3 regions of the Bacillus sp. LH1 genome follow, and region 2 is predicted to be linked to each of the others. Evidence: riboswitches for the same ligand, from Rfam matches in the RefSeq annotation. Region 2 holds a riboswitch; each other region holds the start of a gene.
The links. Region 2 has a riboswitch for S-adenosylmethionine ahead of mtnW (2,3-diketo-5-methylthiopentyl-1-phosphate enolase). Riboswitches for the same ligand answer to the same signal wherever they lie in the genome.
Positions count from the first base shown of each region.

Region 1: another riboswitch for S-adenosylmethionine. It lies ahead of ACX9TM_RS01105 (ABC transporter permease); the one in region 2 lies ahead of mtnW (2,3-diketo-5-methylthiopentyl-1-phosphate enolase).
Region 3: another riboswitch for S-adenosylmethionine. It lies ahead of ACX9TM_RS02125 (cyclase family protein); the one in region 2 lies ahead of mtnW (2,3-diketo-5-methylthiopentyl-1-phosphate enolase).

Region 1 is NZ_CM175007.1:189,888-197,331, forward strand. It holds gene ACX9TM_RS01075 (FAD-binding oxidoreductase) at 1-479, shown strand, start outside; gene ACX9TM_RS01080 (MFS transporter) at 476-1,009, shown strand; gene ACX9TM_RS01085 (DUF3981 domain-containing protein) at 1,088-2,806, shown strand; gene ACX9TM_RS01090 (multidrug effflux MFS transporter) at 2,932-4,182, shown strand; gene ACX9TM_RS01095 (hypothetical protein) at 4,444-4,947, shown strand; gene ACX9TM_RS01100 (DUF3951 domain-containing protein) at 4,964-5,179, opposite strand; SAM riboswitch class I at 5,347-5,452, shown strand; gene ACX9TM_RS01105 (ABC transporter permease) at 5,589-6,506, shown strand; gene ACX9TM_RS01110 (ABC transporter permease) at 6,523-7,444, shown strand, end outside.
Region 2 is NZ_CM175007.1:3,948,217-3,955,660, reverse strand. It holds gene ACX9TM_RS20345 (serine hydrolase) at 1-651, shown strand, start outside; gene ACX9TM_RS20340 (NAD(P)-dependent oxidoreductase) at 656-1,534, shown strand; gene ACX9TM_RS20335 (DUF3909 family protein) at 1,540-1,872, shown strand; gene ACX9TM_RS20330 (hypothetical protein) at 1,924-2,199, opposite strand; gene ACX9TM_RS20325 (1,2-dihydroxy-3-keto-5-methylthiopentene dioxygenase) at 2,486-2,998, opposite strand; gene ACX9TM_RS20320 (methylthioribulose 1-phosphate dehydratase) at 2,976-3,614, opposite strand; gene ACX9TM_RS20315 (2-hydroxy-3-keto-5-methylthiopentenyl-1-phosphate phosphatase) at 3,611-4,270, opposite strand; gene mtnW (2,3-diketo-5-methylthiopentyl-1-phosphate enolase) at 4,267-5,511, opposite strand; SAM riboswitch class I at 5,576-5,681, opposite strand; gene ACX9TM_RS20305 (pyridoxal phosphate-dependent aminotransferase) at 5,746-6,924, opposite strand; gene ACX9TM_RS20300 (carbon-nitrogen family hydrolase) at 6,939-7,444, shown strand, end outside.
Region 3 is NZ_CM175007.1:397,188-404,631, forward strand. It holds gene ACX9TM_RS02110 (hypothetical protein) at 1-788, shown strand, start outside; gene ACX9TM_RS02115 (ATP-binding protein) at 926-2,152, shown strand; gene ACX9TM_RS02120 (hypothetical protein) at 2,382-2,762, shown strand; gene ACX9TM_RS02125 (cyclase family protein) at 2,791-3,423, opposite strand; SAM riboswitch class I at 3,509-3,621, opposite strand; gene ACX9TM_RS02130 (PRK06851 family protein) at 3,771-4,880, shown strand; gene ACX9TM_RS02135 (nucleotidyltransferase domain-containing protein) at 4,992-5,774, shown strand; gene ACX9TM_RS02140 (MFS transporter) at 5,788-7,089, opposite strand; gene ACX9TM_RS02145 (FAD-dependent oxidoreductase) at 7,233-7,444, opposite strand, start outside.

The DNA of each region.
Region 1 (7,444 bases), 1.6 Mb from region 2:
AGACGCGTAATAATGTTATGAGATCAGATAGTGCTTTTATGGAATATGAAAATCCAAATAGGACCGAAGTGTTACAAGAATACTTTGTGCCTATAGATGCTTTCACGGAGTATATAGATGATTTACGTAACGTATTAAATGAAGAAGAGTTTAATTTACTCAACATTACGATTCGTTACGTGGAAAAGAATGAAAATGCAGTTTTGTCCTATGCGAAAGATGATATGTTTGCGCTGGTTCTTTTGATTAACCAGGGACGCTCAGAGAGTGAGATAAAGAAAACAGAGGATGTCATTCGGAAGATGATTGATGTTACTTTAAAGCATAACGGTAGTTACTATTTGCCGTACTATTCTTATCCAACGAAAGAGCAGTTAAAGAGGGCATATCCTCGTATTGAAGAATTTCTCAAGAAAAAGAAGGAAGTAGATTCAGAAGAGAGATTTGTGAATTTATTTTATAGGGAGTATACGAAATGACATATAGAAGATTTGTGGCTTCGCAAAGTATCATCATGATGGCAGGAAGTATGGTATTTCCTTTTTATATATTATTGCTTCGAAACGTTGGAAATAGCTTCTCGCAATTTGGCTGGGCGTATGGCTTATTTGCTTTAACATCAGCACTTGTATATCCACTAGTGGGAAAGATATCTGATCAAGTAGGTGATAAAAAATTATTAATCATATACGCTTGGTCCATGGCAATCTTAATGCTTTGCTTTCCGATTGCCACGGAAGTATGGCATGTATATATTCTTCAAATTGTAATGGGCATTTTAGGTGCTGTGCAGCGTAATACTGAGAAGACTTCGTTAGCACGAAAGGTTGCGCAGGAAAAGGCTGGTTATGAGATTGGAAAATACCATGTGTGGACATCCATTGGCGGAGCAGTAGCGGTTATTGCCACGGGATATTTAGTAGATTTCTTTACGATTGGTACAATTTTTTATATTGCATCTATTCTATATGTAGTGAGCGGGATTGTATTAAGTAGTAAAAAAATATAACTATTCCTATTTTCACCTTAATACCCTTTATTTGTTATACTAAAAGGGAATACAAAAGAAAAGGGGACAGTGCCTTTGATGAAATTTGTAGTTTTAGCTATTCTTACTTTGTTTTTGATTCCATGGACAAGAAGTAGTAGTAAGCTTCGAGCAGTGGATAAGAAGGGAGATAAGAAGGTTGTAAAGGGTAAGAAATCATCTATTTTAGTTATTCCTGTTTTATTTTGGATAGGTATTGCAATCTATGAATACTTTTGGCTAATTGATGATCGGGTAGACTCGATTCTTACTCATTATTCTGTTGCAGTAGCAATTTTAATTGGGCTTGTTTTATTTTCACAAGATCAAATAGGGAAATTAGAAGGCACATTAAAAGGACTTCTAATGTTTATTTTACTCGCAAGTTACGGCTACTTTGGTTATTTGCATGATATAGTAATCTCGCAAAAGAAATATGATTCTGTTGTTAAGGTAGAGAAAGATATTTCAGAGCCATTTACTGAAAATGACCAGCCGTTTACAGTGCCGCCAAAGACAGCGGAGAATAAGATGAAAAAAGTATTTGGTGATATTCCAAAAGTAGCTTATTTTGAGCTAGGAGAATTAACGCCACAAATGGTAAACGGCGAGGCTTTATATGTAGCGCCGATTGAAGTTTCAGGATTTTTTAAAGCGCGTAAAGCTGAGACAATTCCAGGGTATGTAACGATGTCAGGTACGAATCCTGATGCGGAAGCGAAACTGCACCTCGGTTATAAAATGAAATATGTGCCAAGCATGTTTTTTGGTAATAATTTAGAGCGTGTGGTAAGGCAAGCAGAACCAAATTTAATCTTTAAAGGAAAACCTAAATTTGAGGTTGATGATAAAGGAAAACCATATTATACAATGACGTATGGTGAATTTATTTCAGGAAGATCTGGATTTGAGGTAGAAGGTGTTGTCTTAGTAGATGCACAAACAGGTGAAGTGAAAAGATATGATAAAGGAAAGGCACCTAAATTTGTTGATGGTGTATTAAATCATGAGACTGCATCTACGTTAAATACGTACTTTGGTAAATATATTCACGGATTTTGGAATACGAAATTCTCACAAACAGATATGAAAATTCCGACTGAGTGGGGAACGAAAGAAGGCGTGACCCCGATCTTTGGTAAAGATGGAACACTGTATTATTTTACAGACTTTACTTCTCCAAAAGAAGGAGTAGATTCAGCCCTAGGCTATTCATTAGTAGATGCACGCACAGGCAAGCTATATTACTATAATGGAAAAGAAGTAAAGGGGATTATGGATGGTTCAGCAGCTACAGAAGTAGTAGATAATTCCTTTAAGAGAGAGAAATGGCATGGGACAATGCCTGTCATTTATAACGTATACGGTAAACCAGCTTGGATTATTCCGGTTGTTGATGACGGAGGCCTAGTACGTGCACATACAGTTGTATATGCTGCTAATGCAAAAATATTTGCGACAGGTTCTTCGCAGAAAGAAGCGCTTGAGAATTATAAAAACGTAATGAGCGGTAATGGTGATACATTTAGACCAACCTCAACAGGAAAAGAAGCGCAAAAAGAAGGTATTGTACAACGTGTATATAAAGAAAAATCAGGTGAAAATACAATCGTGTACGTACTTTTAGAGAATGAACAAAAGGTATTTATGATACCGGTGAAGAAATTCCCATATGCTATGTTTACAGAAGTAGGAGACCCAATTCAAATTACATATTTAGATACGGGAGAGATGATGTCCTCAGTATCTAAATTTACGAATAGCAATGTGAAAAAGTAAAGCGATAGAATTTCTATCGCTTTTTTTACATTATGAAAGAGGAAAATGCGCTGTACTTGACGTATGTTTATGATGTAACTATAATTGTTACGATTCAGTTTGTATAGGAAAGGGTGAATTGAAAAGTGAATGAAGTTAATCACGAAATATATAAACCTGTAAAGGCAAACAGGTTATGGATGATTCTTGTATTAGGAACACTTACGGCGATTGGGCCATTATCTATTGATATGTATTTGCCTTCATTACCGAAGTTAACGGATGACTTGCAAACAGGTGCATCCCTCGCGCAGCTTACATTAACAGCTTGTTTGCTTGGGCTGTCAGTAGGACAATTATTTGTTGGCTCAATTAGTGATATTTACGGAAGACGCAAACCTCTTATTATTGCTCTTATTATTTATGTTGCTTCTTCTTTACTTTGTGCTGTTGCGCCATCTATTTGGACATTAGTGTTATTGCGCTTCCTACAAGGAGCTTCAGGATCAGCCGGGATTGTTATATCACGTGCGATGGTACGTGATATGTATTCAGGTTCTGAAATGACGAAGTTTTTCTCACTGCTTATGTTAGTAAACGGAGCAGCACCTATTTTGGCACCGATTATTGGGGGGCAATTATTACAGTTTACAACGTGGCGCGGTGTTTTCATCGTTCTTGGAGCAATTAGCGTATTCATGTTAATCTCAGCTATTTTTGTATTACGTGAAACATTACCTCCTGAAGAAAGAGAAACAGGTGGTTTGTCAGGGACTTTGGCGACGTACGGAAAATTGTTAAAGGACCGTCTGTTTATGGGATATGCATTGTCACAAGGATTAGTAACAGCGGCAATGTTTGCATACATTTCGGGCTCACCATTTGTGTTGCAGAACATATACGGAGCATCACCACAGCAGTTTAGTTTATTCTTTGCAATCAACGGTATCGGTATTATTATTGCTAGTCAGGTTACGGGTCGTTTAGCGGGGAAAGTGAATGAGAAGACATTATTTGTCTCTGGTATCATTATTGCAGCTGTTGGTGGTTTATCTTTACTACTGACAATCTTACTAGGAATAGGGTTAATTGGTGTTTTATGCTCGTTATTCCTTGTCGTATCAAGTGTTGGGGTTGTCTCAACAACTGGGTTCTCATTAGCGATGAGAAATCAAAAACAAGCTGCAGGAACAGCATCAGCTTTATTAGGTTTATTACAGTTCATTTCAGGAGCACTTGTTGCACCGCTAGTAGGTATTGGTGGAAGTAATACAGCATTACCGATGGGTGTTGTAATAGCTCTTTGTGAAGTTGGTGCGGTACTATGCTATTTATTTATGGCTAGAAGAAGTGAAAAGCAGTTTGAACTGCAAGCAAGACAAAATTTAGAGGCTTAACAAAAAAGAACTGATTCAAAGGGAATATTTGAATCAGTTCTTTTTTCATTTCTTTGAAATACCTCATATAGTTTTGTAAGGTGCTGTAGTAAAGCAGTGCAAAAGTTATTTGTATAAAGTGACGATACTGTGACAAACATGTTGGTATATATATTACGATGTCGTCTTAAGTGTAAAAAGTAGGGCGTTCTCGGTATAATAACAAGTGGAGATAAAAGAAACTATAATGAGTAGTAGCTGTAGATAAAAGGAGAAGAAGAGATGAAGAAGGTTTTGGGTATTGCTGTAATGGGAAGTATGATCCTTCTAGCAGGATGTAATGGAAATAAGGATACGAAAGAACCGAAAGAAAAGGTAGAGCAATCTACAGAACAAACAGAAGAAATGAAAGAATACCGTGCAGTACATGAAAAATACGATTTGAAAATGAATAAAGAAATTAATAACGCACTGCAGTTATTTGAAGTGGCAAAAGAAAAGGGCGGTAAGGAAATAACGACTGCTACATATAAAGAAGATGTGCAAAAGGTAACAACGAGCATGTTAGAAGATATTGATCATATACGAAAAGAAATTCGTGTTCCGAAGTCGAAAGAGCAAGAACATGAGGTATATGTCGGTTTCTTGAATGAATCGGAACAAGCAATGAAAAAATTACAGAAGTTAGCGAAAGAAGAAGATTCATCGTTGATTCGTGATATAGAAATTAATTTTGCAACAGCATCGACATACTATAAACGTTTTCAAGCAGAAACGAAAAAATAACCTTGCCTATGCAAGGTTATTTTTTCTTCTTGCTATCTCCATCTTCATCCTCGGATACTAATATCTTCTGTTCTTCGTGAAATTCGGAAATAGTTTGCCCGGTAATATTATCGAAAGGGGTATAAAAAGAAGTGATACTTTTCTTTTTGATGAAGAGTTTGTAGAAGCCGATGATGACAAGTATAACGATTGTTAAGGGTAATCCTATAGTAGCTAGAAGTAAGGGGTCCATCTTATAACTCCTTTCATATCTTTTTTTATTATAAGCGAAATACGATATAGATAAATAAAAGTATTAAAAACTGATTTTTCTAAATATATCCAATTTGATTGACTTTTCATTTTTTCAGAATTATAATTCGAAATATACAATTTGAACCAAATAATAATATAGCAATTTACTTATCCAGAGAGGTAGAGGGACTGGCCCTATGACACCTCAGCAGCGGGTTCTGTAATAGGAACACCGTGCTAATTCCAGCAAGCAAGTCTTGAAAGATAAGTGATGGGCCTTTGTTTATTAAGCCTTGATCTTATTTTTTAAGATCAAGGCTTTTTGTATTCTAAAAAGAGAAAAGGGAGTAATGGAAAAAGTACGTTTATAAAACTAAGTAAATATATGTGTTTAGGGGGTTATTGGGGTGTATGTAATTAAAAAATTATCAGTTATGGTGTTCACGCTATGGGTTATTACGACGGTGACATTTCTAATTATGCATATTATTCCGGGGGATCCATTTTCATCAGATGCAAAAATCTTTCCTGAAGAAGTGATCCAAAACATGAGAGCGAAGTATCACCTTGATGAACCGTTATGGAATCAATATGTTGCTTATTTAGACGGCGTAGTTCATTTTGATTTTGGTGAATCTGTTCAATCAACCGGGCAAGGTGTATCAGAAATTATAACAACTGGTTTTGGTCCATCAGCAATTATTGGTTTACAAGCACTTATTATTTCATTGCTAGTCGGAATTGCTGCAGGTACATTTGCTGCTCTCTATCATGGGAAGGTAATTGATTACGGTGTAAGTTTACTTGCCATCCTCGGTATTTCTATTCCGAGCTTTATTTTAGCACCACTATTTATACAAGTATTGGCTATTCAATTCGAGCTCTTACCAGCAGCTTCTTGGGGTACATTTGAACATACGGTATTGCCATCCTTTGCATTAGCGTTAGGACCAATCGCAGTGATTACAAGATTTGTTCGCTCTAATATGATCGAAGTACTGCAGAGTGATTATATTAAGTTAGCGAGAGCGAAAGGTATACCGATTAAGAAGATTATTATAAGACATGCTCTTCGAAATGCAATTGTTCCGGTACTTACATTTGTTGGACCATTAATGGCGGGACTTTTAACAGGTACTTTCGTTATTGAAAAGATTTTTTCAATTCCTGGTCTCGGAAAATATTTTGTAGATAGTATTTTTAATCGAGATTATCCAGTGATTATGGGAACAACCATTTTTTATAGTGCACTTTTAATTGTATGTATTTTTATTACAGATATTATTCATCGTATTGTTGATCCACGTATTCGTTCTATTACGTAAGGAGGGGGATGTTTAGATGGGAGCTTATGAAATTAATGACCAGTTATTAACAAATGAAGAGAAGAAAGAATTAACGATAAATAAAGATCAGCAAAAGATTAGCCGAAAGAAAGAAGTGTTTCGTAAGTTTGTATCGAATCCAATCGCAGTTTTAGGATCAGTGACGTTATTACTCATTATTGTTTTCTCACTTGTTGGTGAAAGTTTAACGCCATTTACTGCGAGTGAACAAGTAAAAGAGGCAACAAACTTACCACCTAGTAGTGAGCATTGGTTCGGAACAGATGATTTGGGAAGAGATATATGGGCACGTACTTGGGCTGGCGGGAAAATTTCATTAACAGTTGGATTAGTGGCAGCTGCTCTTGATATAGGACTTGGTGTGCTAATCGGAGGATTTAGTGGATATGTGAGAGGGCGCAATCGCCTTGGGACATTAATTGATGAGTGGATTATACGAGGAATCGAAGTGTTATACGGTATCCCGTATTTATTAATTGTTATTTTACTATTAATTGTTATGAAACCAGGTCTTTTTACCATTATCATCGCCCTTGCATTAACAGGATGGATTGGTATGGCACGTCTCGTTAGGGCGCAAGTCTTATCTTTAAAACAAAGAGAGTTTGTTATTGCAGCGGAGCGATTAGGTACATCCCATATGAAAATTATATACGGGCATTTAATTCCGAACTTAACGGGCATTATTATCGTAAATTTATCATTTACAATTCCCGCAGCTATTTTCTCAGAATCATTTTTAAGCTTTATCGGACTAGGAGTGCAATCACCGGCAGCAAGCTGGGGGACGATGACGAATGATGCACTTGGGACATTATTGAGTGGAGAATGGTGGCAGCTATTCTTCCCAGCAATCATGATTGCGCTCATTATGTTCGCATTTAATGCGATTGGTGATGGTTTACAAGATGCAATTG
Region 2 (7,444 bases):
TCTGGTTTACCTGAACACGCAAAAGGCAATATTAATGCGGCTTCCCGCTTACAATTAATTAATTGGATTGGACGTCAAAATTTAGAATTTCCTGCAGGAACAGGTTGGAGATATACAGATTATAATTATATGGTGCTTGCTTATATAATAGAACATATATCGAAAAAACCTTTAGGAGATTACATAAAAGAAAACATATTTGTAAAAGCAGATATGCATGAATCCGGTATGGGAAATATGGTACCTGGAGATAAAAATTTTACAAAGGGTTATGTGAAAAAAGATCAAGAGCTTGTACCAGCGCAGAAGTTAGGCATGGATTGGCTATATGGTTGTGGTGAGATGTATACGACAGTTGGAGATATGAAGAAATTAGACGAAGCAATTATAAATGGAAAACTTCTTTCTGAACAAAGTATACAAGCAATGTTTTCACCTTCAGCAGAACGGAAATATGCATTTAGTTTTTATATATATCCAGATTATTTTCATAATCATGGTGTATTATCTGGTTGGAACACTTTCAATAATTTTAATAAAGAAAAAGGAACTTTTGTTATTTTATTTTCAAATGTGAAAAATAGTATGGATGATGACTTTAATAAAGAGTTCCGAAAGATGGTAAATGATTTATTAGAACAAAGGGGATGAGAAAATGGAACATAAAACTTTATCAATAGGTTTCATTGGTATTGGCGTAATGGGAAAAAGTATGGTTTATCACTTAATGCAAGATGGTCATAAAGTATATGTATATAATAGAACGAAAGCAAAAACAGATTCTTTAGTGCAAGATGGTGCAAATTGGTGTAATACGCCAAAAGAGTTAGTGAAGCAAGTTGATATTGTAATGACAATGGTTGGATATCCACATGATGTAGAAGAAGTGTATTTTGGTATAGAAGGAATTATAGAACATGCAAAAGAAGGTACGATAGCAATTGACTTTACGACATCTACACCTACTTTAGCAAAACGGATTAATGAAGTTGCAAAAAGCAAAAATATATATACGTTAGATGCACCTGTCTCAGGAGGAGATGTTGGTGCGAAAGAAGCAAAACTCGCAATTATGGTAGGTGGGGAGAAAGAAATATATGATAGATGCTTACCTTTACTTGAAAAGTTAGGAACAAACATTCAATTACAAGGACCAGCTGGGAGTGGACAACATACAAAAATGTGCAATCAAATTGCGATTGCTTCCAATATGATTGGAGTATGTGAGGCTGTCGCTTACGCGAAGAAGGCTGGACTGAATCCAGATAAAGTGTTAGAGAGTATTTCAACAGGGGCAGCAGGTAGCTGGTCATTAAGTAATTTAGCTCCTCGAATGTTAAAAGGAGACTTTGAGCCAGGATTTTATGTAAAGCATTTTATGAAAGATATGAAAATTGCTTTAGAGGAAGCAGAAAAATTACAATTACCAGTCCCAGGCTTAAGTTTGGCGAAAGAATTGTATGAAGAGTTAATTAAGGATGGCGAAGAAAATAGTGGAACACAAGTACTATATAAAAAATATATAAGGGGGTAAACGAGGTGGACCTTCAAAAGTTTGATGAGATGATTGATACTGTACAGCGAGCTACTTGTATGCAAATTAATGAAAAACAAAAAGAAGCTTTTAAACAAAAATATGATTTTGAACCAGAATTTGAATATGGAAGAGATGAGAAGGGACATTATGTAATTCGAACCTCAAAAAAGATGTTAGAAGAAATGGAGTTTTATTTGGCATTGAAATATGATCGTGATGGAGTGGATCTTTATATGCAAGCTGAGATTGATGGTATATTTCATGTATCTGTTAGCTATGGTGAAGATGCCCTACATCTACAAGAATTGTTTCAATTTCTAGAAGAAAATAAATAAAAGTCCTCATTTGAGGACTTTTATTTATTTAGTCATGTTTAATTTTTATAATTATAAGTTAGAAGCGCGGCGGCATCGTTCAACCGGGAACGGGATAATTTGTGCGATGTGGTTAGGACCAAATTGTTTTGTACGAGCATGGCGTATTATATAAAAAGCACACAGAATTGAAACAGGAATAGCGCCGAATAAACCAAATAATAAAGCGCTTACACAAGATGCGACAAATCCTAAAACACCAATTTCTAACTCTTCCATAATAGCTCCTAAAATAACAGGAAATGCTCCACATGTAACTCCAAGTATAAGTGCGATAAGTAAGCTCATGATTATCCCCCTCTGTTTGCGATATTATTTTCCTTCTAAGTTAATTGTAGTATATCACATATAAAACAGAATTTTCAGAAAAAATTCAATAAATGTTCAAAAAATGTTCGAAAAATGCACTTGAAAAATTAAGGTGTAAATTTGTGATGAAATGGTACTTTCAAGTAAATAAAAAATCAGACTTATTTCAAAATGAAATAAGCCTGTTCCATAGGAGGATGTATATATGTAGAGTGAATAAAAGTTTGGAAAAGGGGGTCCAAGTCCTTTTATTCAACTAACTACCTTAATAGATTGGAACCCAGCCTTCAGTTGTCACAAAAATACGAATAGCTACAACTTGGCGATCATCTTGCAAGGTAAAATAATGTCTTGCATTTTCAGGAACAGATATTAAATCGCCTGGCTCAAGTTCAACATCAAAGAATTTCCCATCTTTACCTTCAATAGCGAAAATGCCGTGACCACTGACGATAAAGCGAACTTCGTCATCTGTATGATGGTGTTCCTTTTGGAAATTAATTAATAATTCGTCAAGGTTAGGTGTGCTACTTGAAAGTGAGATTACATCATGTGCTTTATAACCTCGACGTGCTGAAACATCAGCGATTTCTTTTGAAAAAATAGCTAATATTTCAGCTTTGTTTTCATCTGTTAACGAATAATTTTCATTTAAATGAGTAGGAAGTTTAGAAATATTCCATTTCTCATATAAAACGCCTTCCTCTTGTAGAAATTTAGATACTTCCACTTCATTTTCAATACGAGTATTTACTTCATGAATACGAATTTGCGCCATTAGAAACGCCTCCTTGAATTGATAATAGTTTTATATGAAATTGGAATAAAAACTCATAAGCTTCTAATCTCTTCTTTGCATCAAAGCTATCTCGGCCCCATACGGTAATACCGTGGTTACGGATTAATACTGCACCCGAATCTCCTTGTATATGCTTTCGGAAGTTTTCTCCAAGTGTTGGGATATGGGCATGGTTTTCGATAATAGGAATGTGAATGGTTGCACCTTCTTCCCAAATATCGAGAGCTTTAATAATTTCTTGATTTTGAAGGGTGACTGCATCACTATATAAATTTGTGATGACATTATTATCGGTTGTATGAACATGAAGTACGCAACCGGCATTCGTATTGTTATAAATGTGTGTATGCAATATTGTTTCTGCTGAAGGGCGTAATTCAGTCTCTAAAACGGGAACTCCTACATGATCTACTAATAGAAAATCATCTGGAGTGGTTTTTGTTTTATCTTTACCGCTTGCCGTAATAAGAAAAGTAAGTGGTTCATGACTAACCTTTATAGAAATATTACCACTTGTTGCTGGGAACCAATTTCGTGTTGTTAACTCTTTTTTTATCTCGCTTAAGTCATACCATTGACGAAAAAGTTGTTTCATGCCTTCACCTCCAACAAAAGTTTTAATTCAGCTTGCACATCTTGAAATGTTTCAAACGGTGTATAAGCAATATGATTTTCTTCACACTTTGTAATAAGGAAATCGCGAGCGAATACTTTATCAGCTTGTTTCGCGGCTTGTAAATCAGTAATAGAATCTCCAATTACAATATGAAAGTCATCTGTATCACTTAATTTACGGATTAATGATGATTTACATAATCCGCAATGATTTTGACAATGATCATCACAAGAATGAGGCCATTTAACTGTAATAAACTCTGCTGAAAAGTCTGTTTCATTACAATAAATTTGCTCTTTTGGAATGATTCCTTGTAAGAGTGGATAGACGAAGAAATCCATTCCACCTGATATCACGTAAAAAGAAATGTTATTTTCCTTTACGAATTGTATAAACTCATGAAAACCACTACGGATTTCAGCAGTTTCTATTAAAAATTGAATAATATCATCGTGCAGATTAGTAGGTATTAATTGAAATAATTGAGAAACACCTTCTTGAATGGATAGTTCTTGTGATAAAATTTTATTCTTTACTTCTTCGGCTTCTGGTGGTGCGAATTTTTCCATAATGGACATAATGTTATCATTATTTGTAATCGTGCCATCGAAATCACAAAATACTTGAATACTCATAATTTCACCTCATAAGAGGGATTTCCCCATATTTGTAGTGCACTATGCAAATTTATGTCGTCTACTTCATGGAGTGGTTTATTTTGCAAAGTAGCATCAATTGCAGTACGGAAAGCTTTACCGCCGCCTTGCGCTCCATTTGGATGTCCGTGTATCCCGCCGCCAGCATTAATAACAACATCTTTACCGAAATCTCGTACAATAAAGGGAACGAAACCAGGATGAATACCAGCAGACGGAACAGAAAAGCTCTTCTTGAAAGATGCATCGTCTTCAGTTAAATATTTTGAGATAGCAAGAGCCTCCTCTTTTTCTAGCGCAACACTTCCGTATGGAGATGGGAATAATGAAAAGTCAGCCCCAGCATAACGTAGTAGCTTTCCAAGTAATAATGGAGATGAAACTCCATATAACTTGGATGCTGAATAAGCACCACTTACAGCAGGATGTGCCATAATAGGAACTGGGATTTCATCATCTTCTGCAAGTGATTGTAGTACATCTAGTCCGTAAGCAAATACGTTAAATAATAGAATATCAGCTCCAGCTTGCACTGCACGTTTAGCATTTTCTTTTAAATCAAAAGTTCGTCCTGTTAAATTTACGGCATATAACGTTTTATGTCCGTATGTTTCATATACGGATTGTAAAACTTCTTTTCCAGATACAATGCGTTTCGTAAGTGGTGTTAATGCATTTTCAAATAATATTTCATCATCTTTTACTATATCTACACCACCAATTGCTTGATCGCGTAATTGCGTTTTTAAATACCCAATGTTTCGTCCAATCATTCCTTTAAAAATACTCATTAAAAGGGGACGATCATGCACTTGTAAAAGATTTCGAATACCATCTATCCCGAATTTTGGACCAGGAAAATGTTTTTTTAACTCGTCTGAAAAAGTTAAGTCAATTAATTTTACTTCGCCATCAAGTGATAGCTTTCCAAATGTAGTCGTTAAAATCGCTGGTAAATCTGGACTGAAGTTTAATAGCGGATATTCGATTTTAATAATTCCGCGTTTTACTTTTTTACGTAAATACGAATTGGTATGTTCATGTTCAGCTAATTCCTCAACATGAATGACGTTGCCTTTATGCTGCTTTAATTGTTCTTGCAATAAGTGTGGCAAATGAGTCCAAGAGCCAATTGTTAAACCGAGTGCAATTTGCTCAGCTTTTTTTTCTAAGTTATGTGAATCATCATGGATTAAATACGTCGCTATAATTCCGCTCATTGTTATAACCTCCTAGTTAAATAAAAAAAACTCTCAGCTAAGGAGAGGTTTTTTTACAACCAGCTCCTTATCTGTCAGCGTAATGCTGCGAGAATTAGCACCGTGTCTACAATTGTAGATCGGTTGCCGGGTTTCGTCGGGCTCGTCCCTCCACCTGCTCTTGATAAGAAGTATTTAGAAATGTTTAAATTTTTAAGATAACTGAATTTTGTCAGATATTTTTCGTGTTGTCAATTACTTTTTGAAAAAATTTAATTTATCAATTCGATTAATGGCTTCTCGTAATCTATCTTCTGTATGCAAGAGACCAACACGGACATACCCTTCGCCATGCTCACCAAATCCGACACCAGGAGCAACTGCGACATGTGCTTTTTCTAGTAAAATATCAGAAAATTGCTCAGAGGTGTATCCTTTTGGAACGGGAAGCCATGCAAAGAACGATCCTGTTGGAATGTCTACATTCCAACCAATTGAGTGACAGGCTGAAATAAGAGCGTTTCTTCGAGATTCGTAACTATTTACAAGGTCTATTACACAAGACTGTGAACTTAATAGCGCTTCTCGAGCGGCATCTTGAACTGCACCGAATATACTAACATACATATGATCTTGTAATAGGTTAATTGTTTCAATCACACTTTCATTCCCTACAGCAAAAGCGATGCGCCAGCCAGCCATATTGAAAGTTTTTGATAATGTGTAAATTTCAATTCCTATATCTTTCGCACCATCTGCTTGCAAGAAACTAACAGGTTTTTGACCATCAAATCCGATAGCGCCATAAGCAAAATCGTGAACAACTAATATATTATGTTTATTAGCAAAGTGAATGGTTTCATCAAAAAAATCTTTTGATGCAGTAGCACCGGTAGGATTATTTGGATAGTTTAAAAACATTAATTTTGCACGCTCTGCAATAGAGGCATCAATGTTCGTATAATCTGGTAAAAAGTTATTTTCTGCAATAAGTGGCATTCTTTCAAAGTGTGCTTTTGCTAAAGCAACCCCTGATAAATAATCTGGATAACCTGGATCCGGAACGAGAATCGTATCACCAGGATTTGTAAAACAAATCGGTAATTCTACTAGTCCAGCCTTCCCACCAAACAAAATAGCAACTTCAGTTTTTGGGTTTAATTCGACGCCATATTCACGTTTATAGAATGTAGCCACGGCTTCCTTTAAGCTTTCATGTCCGCGAAATGGCGGATATTTATGATGAATGGTCTTTTCGGCAGCATCTTGTAAAGCTTTTACGATATGCTGCGGTGTTGGTTGATCTGGATTACCTTGACCTAGATTAATAACATCGTGACCAGCTGCAACGACTTTGTTAACTTTTGCAACAAGTGAAGCGAAAAATTGTGTTGGCAATGATGTTACTATCTCAGAAGGTTGAAATAATTTCATACTTTCCACCTCTTTTGAAAGTTGTTACAATTCTAGTGACAAATGATATAATCTTTCCAGTATTTTGTAAAGAGAAAAATAAGAATGGGGCTGAAAAAATGAAAGTCGCATGTATTCAAATGGATATTGTTTTTGGAGATGTAGAAAAAAATATTGAGAATGCTAAAAATAAAATAAGTGAAGCTATGAAGGAAAGGCCAGATGTTATCGTCTTACCAGAACTATGGACAACAGGATATGATTTAACGAGACTTTCTGAAATTGCAGATAGGGATGGAGTGGAAACGAAAGAAAAGTTAATAGAATGGGCGAAGCGATATGATGTACATATTGTTGGTGGGTCCATAGCAAAGCAAACAGAGCAAGGCGTTACAAATACGATGTATGTTGTAAATAATGAAGGACAGTTAGTCAACGAATATAGTAAAGTACATTTATTTCAGCTTATGGATGAACATAAATATTTAATAGCTGGTAATGGTACGGGCGAATTTAAGCTAGATGATGTTGAATGCGCTGG
Region 3 (7,444 bases), 1.8 Mb from region 2:
TAGGTTCAGGTATGAATCCAGGTGTTGTTCAATGGATGGTTGTTGAGCTTATGAAGGAACGACCAAATGAAAGGCCAAGAGCATGTTATATTGTAGAACATGACACGTCATTTTTGAATGATACAGCACTTATAAAGCCACATACACTTTATGCTTCATGGGCAGTAGAGCGATTTTTAGATGAAGCAATCTGGAGTTATCCGATGTATATGAGCCATCATCGTCCTCTTTACTTTTATGAAGATGTATATGCTTCAGAGTATAAAGTGAAGTTAGGAGAAAAAGAATTCTATGGTTGTTTAATGCCACATGAGGAAGTATTAATTTTAGGGAAAAACTTTAATATGGAAGTTGGTTTTCTTTACCGAATTAATGAGTATACAACAAATATAATTAGACAGAACTTAGATCAAGTAGAAGATTTATGGAACTGGAATCGTAAAGTGTTTAATCCAGCGGAAGAAGAGGTTGCTGGAGAGGACTTGGTCGGTGTGTTACTCGTTTATGAAAATAGTGAGACATATATGTATAATGTGATGAATAGTAGCCAAGTTTTTCGTAAATATAAAACGAATGCAACGTATTTTCAGGTAGGGTGCGGGATTTATGCGGGCTTGTCCAGTTTACTTTTAGATCAATTTGAACAAGGTGCTTATTACGTTGAGGAGTTGTTATTAAATACAGAAAGTAAGTACGGTGAGTATTTAAATTTATATATGAAGGATTTTGTAATAGGGCATAATAATTTTACGGATGGATTGTTACATGACAGGGTAAGATGGATGTAAGTTGTTACCAAAAGGAAGGAGAGATCTCCTTCCTTTCAGTATTATAAGGTTAAATATTGCCCTGAAAGCAATTTCATACTTATACTTTAAGGAGATAACAATAAAAGTTTTTTGTATCGATCAAGGGGAGTTTTTATATGAATAAATACAAGAGCTTGATTTATGAAGAAAGAAGAGCCTTAAAGGTATTTATATTATTATTTTATATTATATTCTTTTTATATGACGCTATATATTATTTTGTATATCCTGCTATGAATATTAGTGGAACAGCGGTAGGTTGGCCAGAAGGTAGTCTTGGGATAGGTGTGCCTATATTTGTAATAGCATTATTTCCTATTTCTATATATCTTCAAAAAAGAGGGTATGTATATTCTGTAAAATATTTATTTTTATTTGGGTACATGTTTATCAATCTTGTGAATAATTTAATGATTTATTTGCGAACGGATAGACCTTTTGAACATGGCAGTATGGTAGAAATGTTATTAATTTTATTTGCCCCAGTTTTCGTGAATAGAAAATACTTTTATTTAGTGTCCTTTAGTGTAATTGGAAAGTACGTATTTTTCACATTGCTATTACAAGATTTAAAAGTGATAATTCCACTTGTTTTATGTGTATTTTATTTCATTATTTCACATTCTTTATTAAAACGATTTCAATCTTATGTAAGAACAGTGGTTGAAATGATGAACAATATGAAAGAGACGGAAAATTTAGCTGTGATTGGGACTATGTCTACAACAATTGCTCATGAAATTCGAAATCCGTTAACAGCGTTAAAAGGGTTTACGCAAATGCAAAAAGAAAGAAATCCAACTGATACGATGAGCTACGACATTATGCTACAAGAAATTGAAAGAGTCAATGGATTTGTTAGTGAATTGATGTTGTTAGGAAAACCAAAGCCAACAAATTATGAAAGGTGTAATATACGAGACATCATTCTATATGTTGTGCATCTAATGGAAAGTTATGCAACGCAATATAGAGTTAAATGTCATTTACAAGTAGATGGGAATTTACCGGCTATAAACGGTGATGATAAGCAATTAAAACAAGTGTTATTAAATATCATTAAAAATGGAATAGAATCAATGCCAGAGGGTGGAGAAATTCATATCCGTGCATATCAAAAAACGCAAGGACATTTGTGTATTTCTGTTGAAGACCAAGGATTTGGTATAGAGAATGAGAAGTTAGAAAAAATTGGCAAGGCGTTTTACACAACAAAGGAGACTGGTACAGGACTTGGATTAATGATTACATATAAAATTATTAAGGAACATCAAGGGAGTATCACGATCCAAAGTAGTGTAGGAGTAGGAACGAAAGTAGAAATTTTTTTGCCGACCTTTTAATGTATTGGGAGAAAAGATTTTTCAGAAAAGTGTTCTTGTTGTGTAAATATAAACATTTTATAAAATGTTTCAAGAAGGGTTTTTTTTATAAAATACTTCGTTTATAATGGAGGAAAATATCGACATGAGATTGATTGCTCATGTAGCGGTTCAGTAGTGTTATGAAAAGATAAGAAGGGGTGCACACGCATCCTTTTTTCTATGCAGATATTATGAAAGAGGTGGTATGATGGAATTAACATTAAATTCGACTGTATGTTTACACACGATTCAATTTCGAAAAGAGCAAAAGAATTATATTGTAAAAGATACAATTACAGGAGAAAAATATGAAATGCCGCCACTTTGGATTGATGCATTGGCAATGATGCGTGACGGTTTTTTATTGGGGGAAATTGAGGAGAAATTAAAAGAAGAGTATCCATCCGAAGAAGTGAATATGTTAGCATTCACGAGGCAACTGTTAGAACTAGAACTTGTTGAAATGGTAGATGGAGAAGAGATAGCTTGCACAAAGAAGAAAGAGATAGATTGTTTAGCTTGGGTGCGTCCTCGTGTGGAACAATTCTTTCTTAATTTAAATAGAAAATATAGAAGCAAAGACCAGTAGTGGCCTTTGCTTTTTTTATAGGCTATGTTTAAAAAATAACAGCAAATGCTCTTGCGAAAGCACCGTCACTATTTTTAATTTTTAAAGGTGCTGCTGAGAAAAAGAAACGTTTTGCTTCGATAGCATCTAGATTTGTTAAGTTTTCAATTAAGTAAATATCATTCCCTAGTAATATGTGATGAATCGGTGATGTTTCTGTTGTGACTTCATCAGGAGAAATGAAATCTAAACCGATAGATTTTACTTTTAATCGCACTAGTTCTTTAGCTAATTCTTCAGAAAGATAAAATGCTTCCTTCTCATAAGCTTCTGTATTCCATTTTGTGGATAGATTAGAATGAAAAATAACAATATCACCTTCTTTTATGTCAGTATTATGCAATACTGTCTTAGGTAATTTTCGCTCTTGAATATGTGTTACATCTATAAGAACAGCTTCACCTACAAATTGATCCAGCGGTAATTGATCGATGGTCGTTGCGCCTGAAATAAAATGCGCAGGAGCATCACAATGCGTGCCAACATGAACGACAGAATGAAAATCTGTAACTTGATATCCTGATTCTTCAACACTTGTAACAGCTTCTAGTTGTATTTTAGGTGTTCCAGGAAATTGAGACATATTATTTTCAAATGTTTGTGATAAATCAATTACTTTCATTTTACATACCTCCAATATATGTTTTTCAAATAATAAAAAGCTCATCCTTCAGTATCAAGAAAGATGAGCTTTACATGCTAGTTGAGTTTTATCTTCCAAAATGCATTGCATTTTGCAGGAATTAGCACCTATTCAGTTTGTATAAACTGAGGTTGCTGGGCTTCAAAGGGCCGGTCCCTCTGCCTCTCTTGATAAAGAAGTATTCAGTTTTTAAAATCGGAATTTTCCGATAGTTAAATTGTAATTCATTTCCTTTTTGCGTGCAATACAAAATAGGTATTCACCCAAATAAAGCTGCTCGCATATTGTAGCTTATGTAAATAGAATGCTGCGAAGGAGTGAGTGCAGTGACAGGAAATGTATTAAATTATTATGCTGGTGGTAATACAGCTAGGGGATTTCACAATTTATACGAAGAGAATTTAAAAGGATTAGACAGATTATTTATCTTAAAGGGTGGCCCAGGAACGGGAAAATCTTCTTTAATAAAGGCAATAGGTCGTGAATGGATTGAAAAAGGATATGATATTGAATTTTTACATTGTTCTTCTGATAATAAATCGGTTGATGGTGTAATTATCCCAAAATTAAAAGTAGGAATTGTTGATGGGACATCGCCGCATGTTATTGAGCCAAAAATGCCAGGAGTTGTTGAAGAGTATATAAATTTAGGAATTGCTTGGGACTCAGATAAACTAAGAAAGCAGAAGTTAGAAATTGAAAGATTTGTTTCAGAAGCAAGCAAAGCTTTTCAGTCTGCTTACGCACGTTTTAAAGAGGCATTGGTTATACATGATGAGTGGGAGAAGATATATATTGATAATATAGATTTTAATAAAGCAAATGAACTAACCAATCAGCTAATCCAGAAATTATTTGCAGATAAAAGCGGGAGACAATCGCTTGTAAAACATCGTTTTTTAGGAGCTGCTACACCGAAAGGAGCAGTTGATTTTGTTCCTAATTTAACAGAAGGGTTACCACATCGTTATTTTATAAAAGGGCGCCCAGGTTCTGGAAAATCAACGATGCTCAAAAAGTTAGCTAAGGCAGCTGAAGAAAAAGGGTTTGAAGTTGAAGTATATCATTGCGGATTTGACCCGAATAGTCTTGATATGGTTATCGTAAGAGAATTAGGTTTTGCAATTTTTGATAGCACCGCACCACATGAATATTTTCCAAGTCGCGAGGGTGATGAAATTATTGATATGTATGCCCTTATTGTTACGCCAGGGACGGATGAGAAATATGCGAAGGAAATTCGTGATGTTTCCATTCAATATAAAGCAAAAATGAATGAGGCGATGTCTTTCTTAGCGAAAGCAAAATCGATTCGTGATAAATTAGAACGAATTTATATTGCTGCTATGGATTTTTCAATAGTAGATGCATATAAAGAGGAGATTCAAAAAGAGTTTGAACGAATTGCTGCTACTGTAATTGAAAAGCAACAATAGACGTTTCATTAGGCTGTCAGTAATTTCTGACAGTTTTTTTAGTATGTAGTAAAATTAATAGTGTATTGTCGAATTTCCAAGGAAATAATCAAAAAATGGAGATGTTATGAAATGAGAGAGAAAATCGAGTTGGAGTTAGAAAGAATTGAAAAAGAGAATGATGTAAAAATTTTATTTGCGGTGGAATCAGGGAGTCGTGCTTGGGGGTTTCCATCGAAAGATAGCGATTATGATGTTAGGTTCGTTTATATACATCCGGTAGAATGGTATTTATCAATTCATGACAAACGAGATGTAATTGAATATCCAATTAGTGATGATTTAGATATAAGTGGTTGGGATATTAAAAAGGCGTTGCAACTATTCGCGAAGTCGAATCCTGCTTTACTTGAGTGGATTCGATCACCAATTTTTTATTCGAAAAACTCTAATTTTCCAGAACTACTTCAACAGATGAGTGAGAAGAATTTTGATCCAAAAGCAACGATATATCATTATTTACATATGGCTTCGAAAAATTATCGTGAATTTTTGCAAGGTGAGAATGTAAAGCTGAAAAAGTACTTTTATGTATTACGTCCCATTTTAGCTTGTAAGTGGCTAGAAGAGAAAACGACTTTACCTCCTGTAGAATTTGATCGATTAATTACAGAATTATCATTAGAACGTAGCGTATTAGATGAAATTGAAAAGTTGTTAATAAAGAAAAAAGCAGGTACTGAATTAGATGTTGGATTGAAAATTAAGGTGCTAAATCAATTTTTAGAAGAACAAATTCATTACTATCAGCAATATGTAAAAGGAATTGAAAAGGGATCAGGAATCGATATTGAGAGTTTAAATACATTGTTTCGAGATATGTTGTTTGAAGCATATGAAAAAGAGCACAAGTAAGTTTGTGCTCTTTTTATTTTGTAGGAATGAAGAAAACAGATATAGCTGCGATAAGACCTGCAAAGGAGAATAAGTAAAAATTCCATGCTAAGTCATATTGCATTGTCATAATAATACCGACGAGAATTGGGCCAGCAATTGCACCAACTCGGCCAAGCCCCAGTCCCCAGCCTAAGGAGGTAGCTCGGATATGTGATGGGAAGTATTGTGTTACATATGCATTTAATATTTGAGTAATACCGACTGATCCAATACCAGCAAGGCCAATTAAAAGATAAATGATTGTAACAGATGGTTTGATTGTTAATAGTCCGATACATATGGCTGCCATAAGATAAGAGATGCTAATAACAATTTTTGCTCCTATACGATCAGCAATTGCTCCAGCGAATAGTGCGCCGATAGCTGCGGTAATATTTAGCATAAGTAGAAATGACAGACTAGACCCAAGAGGATATCCTGCCTGGCGCATCATCTGTGGTAACCAAGTGTTTAAACCATATATTAAAAACATTCCCATTATATAAGTGATCCAAAAAAGTAGCGTTGCTTTTATGTATTCTTTTGAGAATAAAGTGAAAAATCCATTTTTCTTTCGTATAGTAGATGGGTCTTGATGAGTTTTATCTTTTACATGAAATTCAATTTGAAAACGATTAAGAATTTGGTTCACTTCTTCTTGGTGATTACGTGATAATAAAAATTGAATGGACTCGGGTAAATAGCGAATAATGAAAGGGATGAGGAGTAGTGGAATCATTCCGATACCAAACATAATTCTCCATCCGAAATCTTCTAACATAAGCATGGACAAAATAGCACCTAACACGATACCTAAAGGATAGCCAGTAAACATAAGAGCATAAATAAAAGATTGCCTTTTTTTTGGTGAATATTCAACAGTAAGTGCTGAAGCTGTTGGGATAACACCGCCTAATCCGATTCCTCCTATAAATCGAGATAATCCAAATAACTCAGGAGAAGGAGCGATAGCCGCTAAACCCATTGTGATAGAAAAAAGTGCTAAACAGCATATAAGCGTCCATTTACGCCCAATTAGATCTGTAATCGTTCCAACTAGAATAGCCCCAATAAACATCCCAAATAAAGCATAGCTTGCAATTGTACCAGCATGCGCTGGTGATAGCGCCCAGCTTTTGTCTTCTAGGAGCTTTGGTAGAACGGCACCGTAAATACCTAAATCATATCCATCAGCTAAAATGGCTAGCCAACAAATAAAAACAACAAGTTTTGTAATAGAGCTTGGAAAGATAGTTTCTGTAGATTCTAGATGAGGTGGAGCTGAAGGTTGCATAATATTCACCCCTTTTAATTTGTAGATGAATATATTATTTTATTTAATGTTAATATTTTCCTCCTTGTGTCGAATTTTATCTGAAAAGGGTTTATAACAAATAAAGAAGTTCAACAGTAATTTTGTTGAACTTCTTTATTTGTTTACTCATTATCAACTCGTTTTAACGGTTGATCTGCTGGGCCTTCAAGAACGTCTCCCTCAATTGAAAAACGAGAACCATGGCAAGGGCAATCCCAAGTACAATCACCATTATTCCATTCAACTTCACAGCCGAGATGTGTACAAGTTGTATCGACGATATGTAATTTTCCTTCTTTGTCCTTATAAGCACCTGCTCGTTTACCGTTAACAT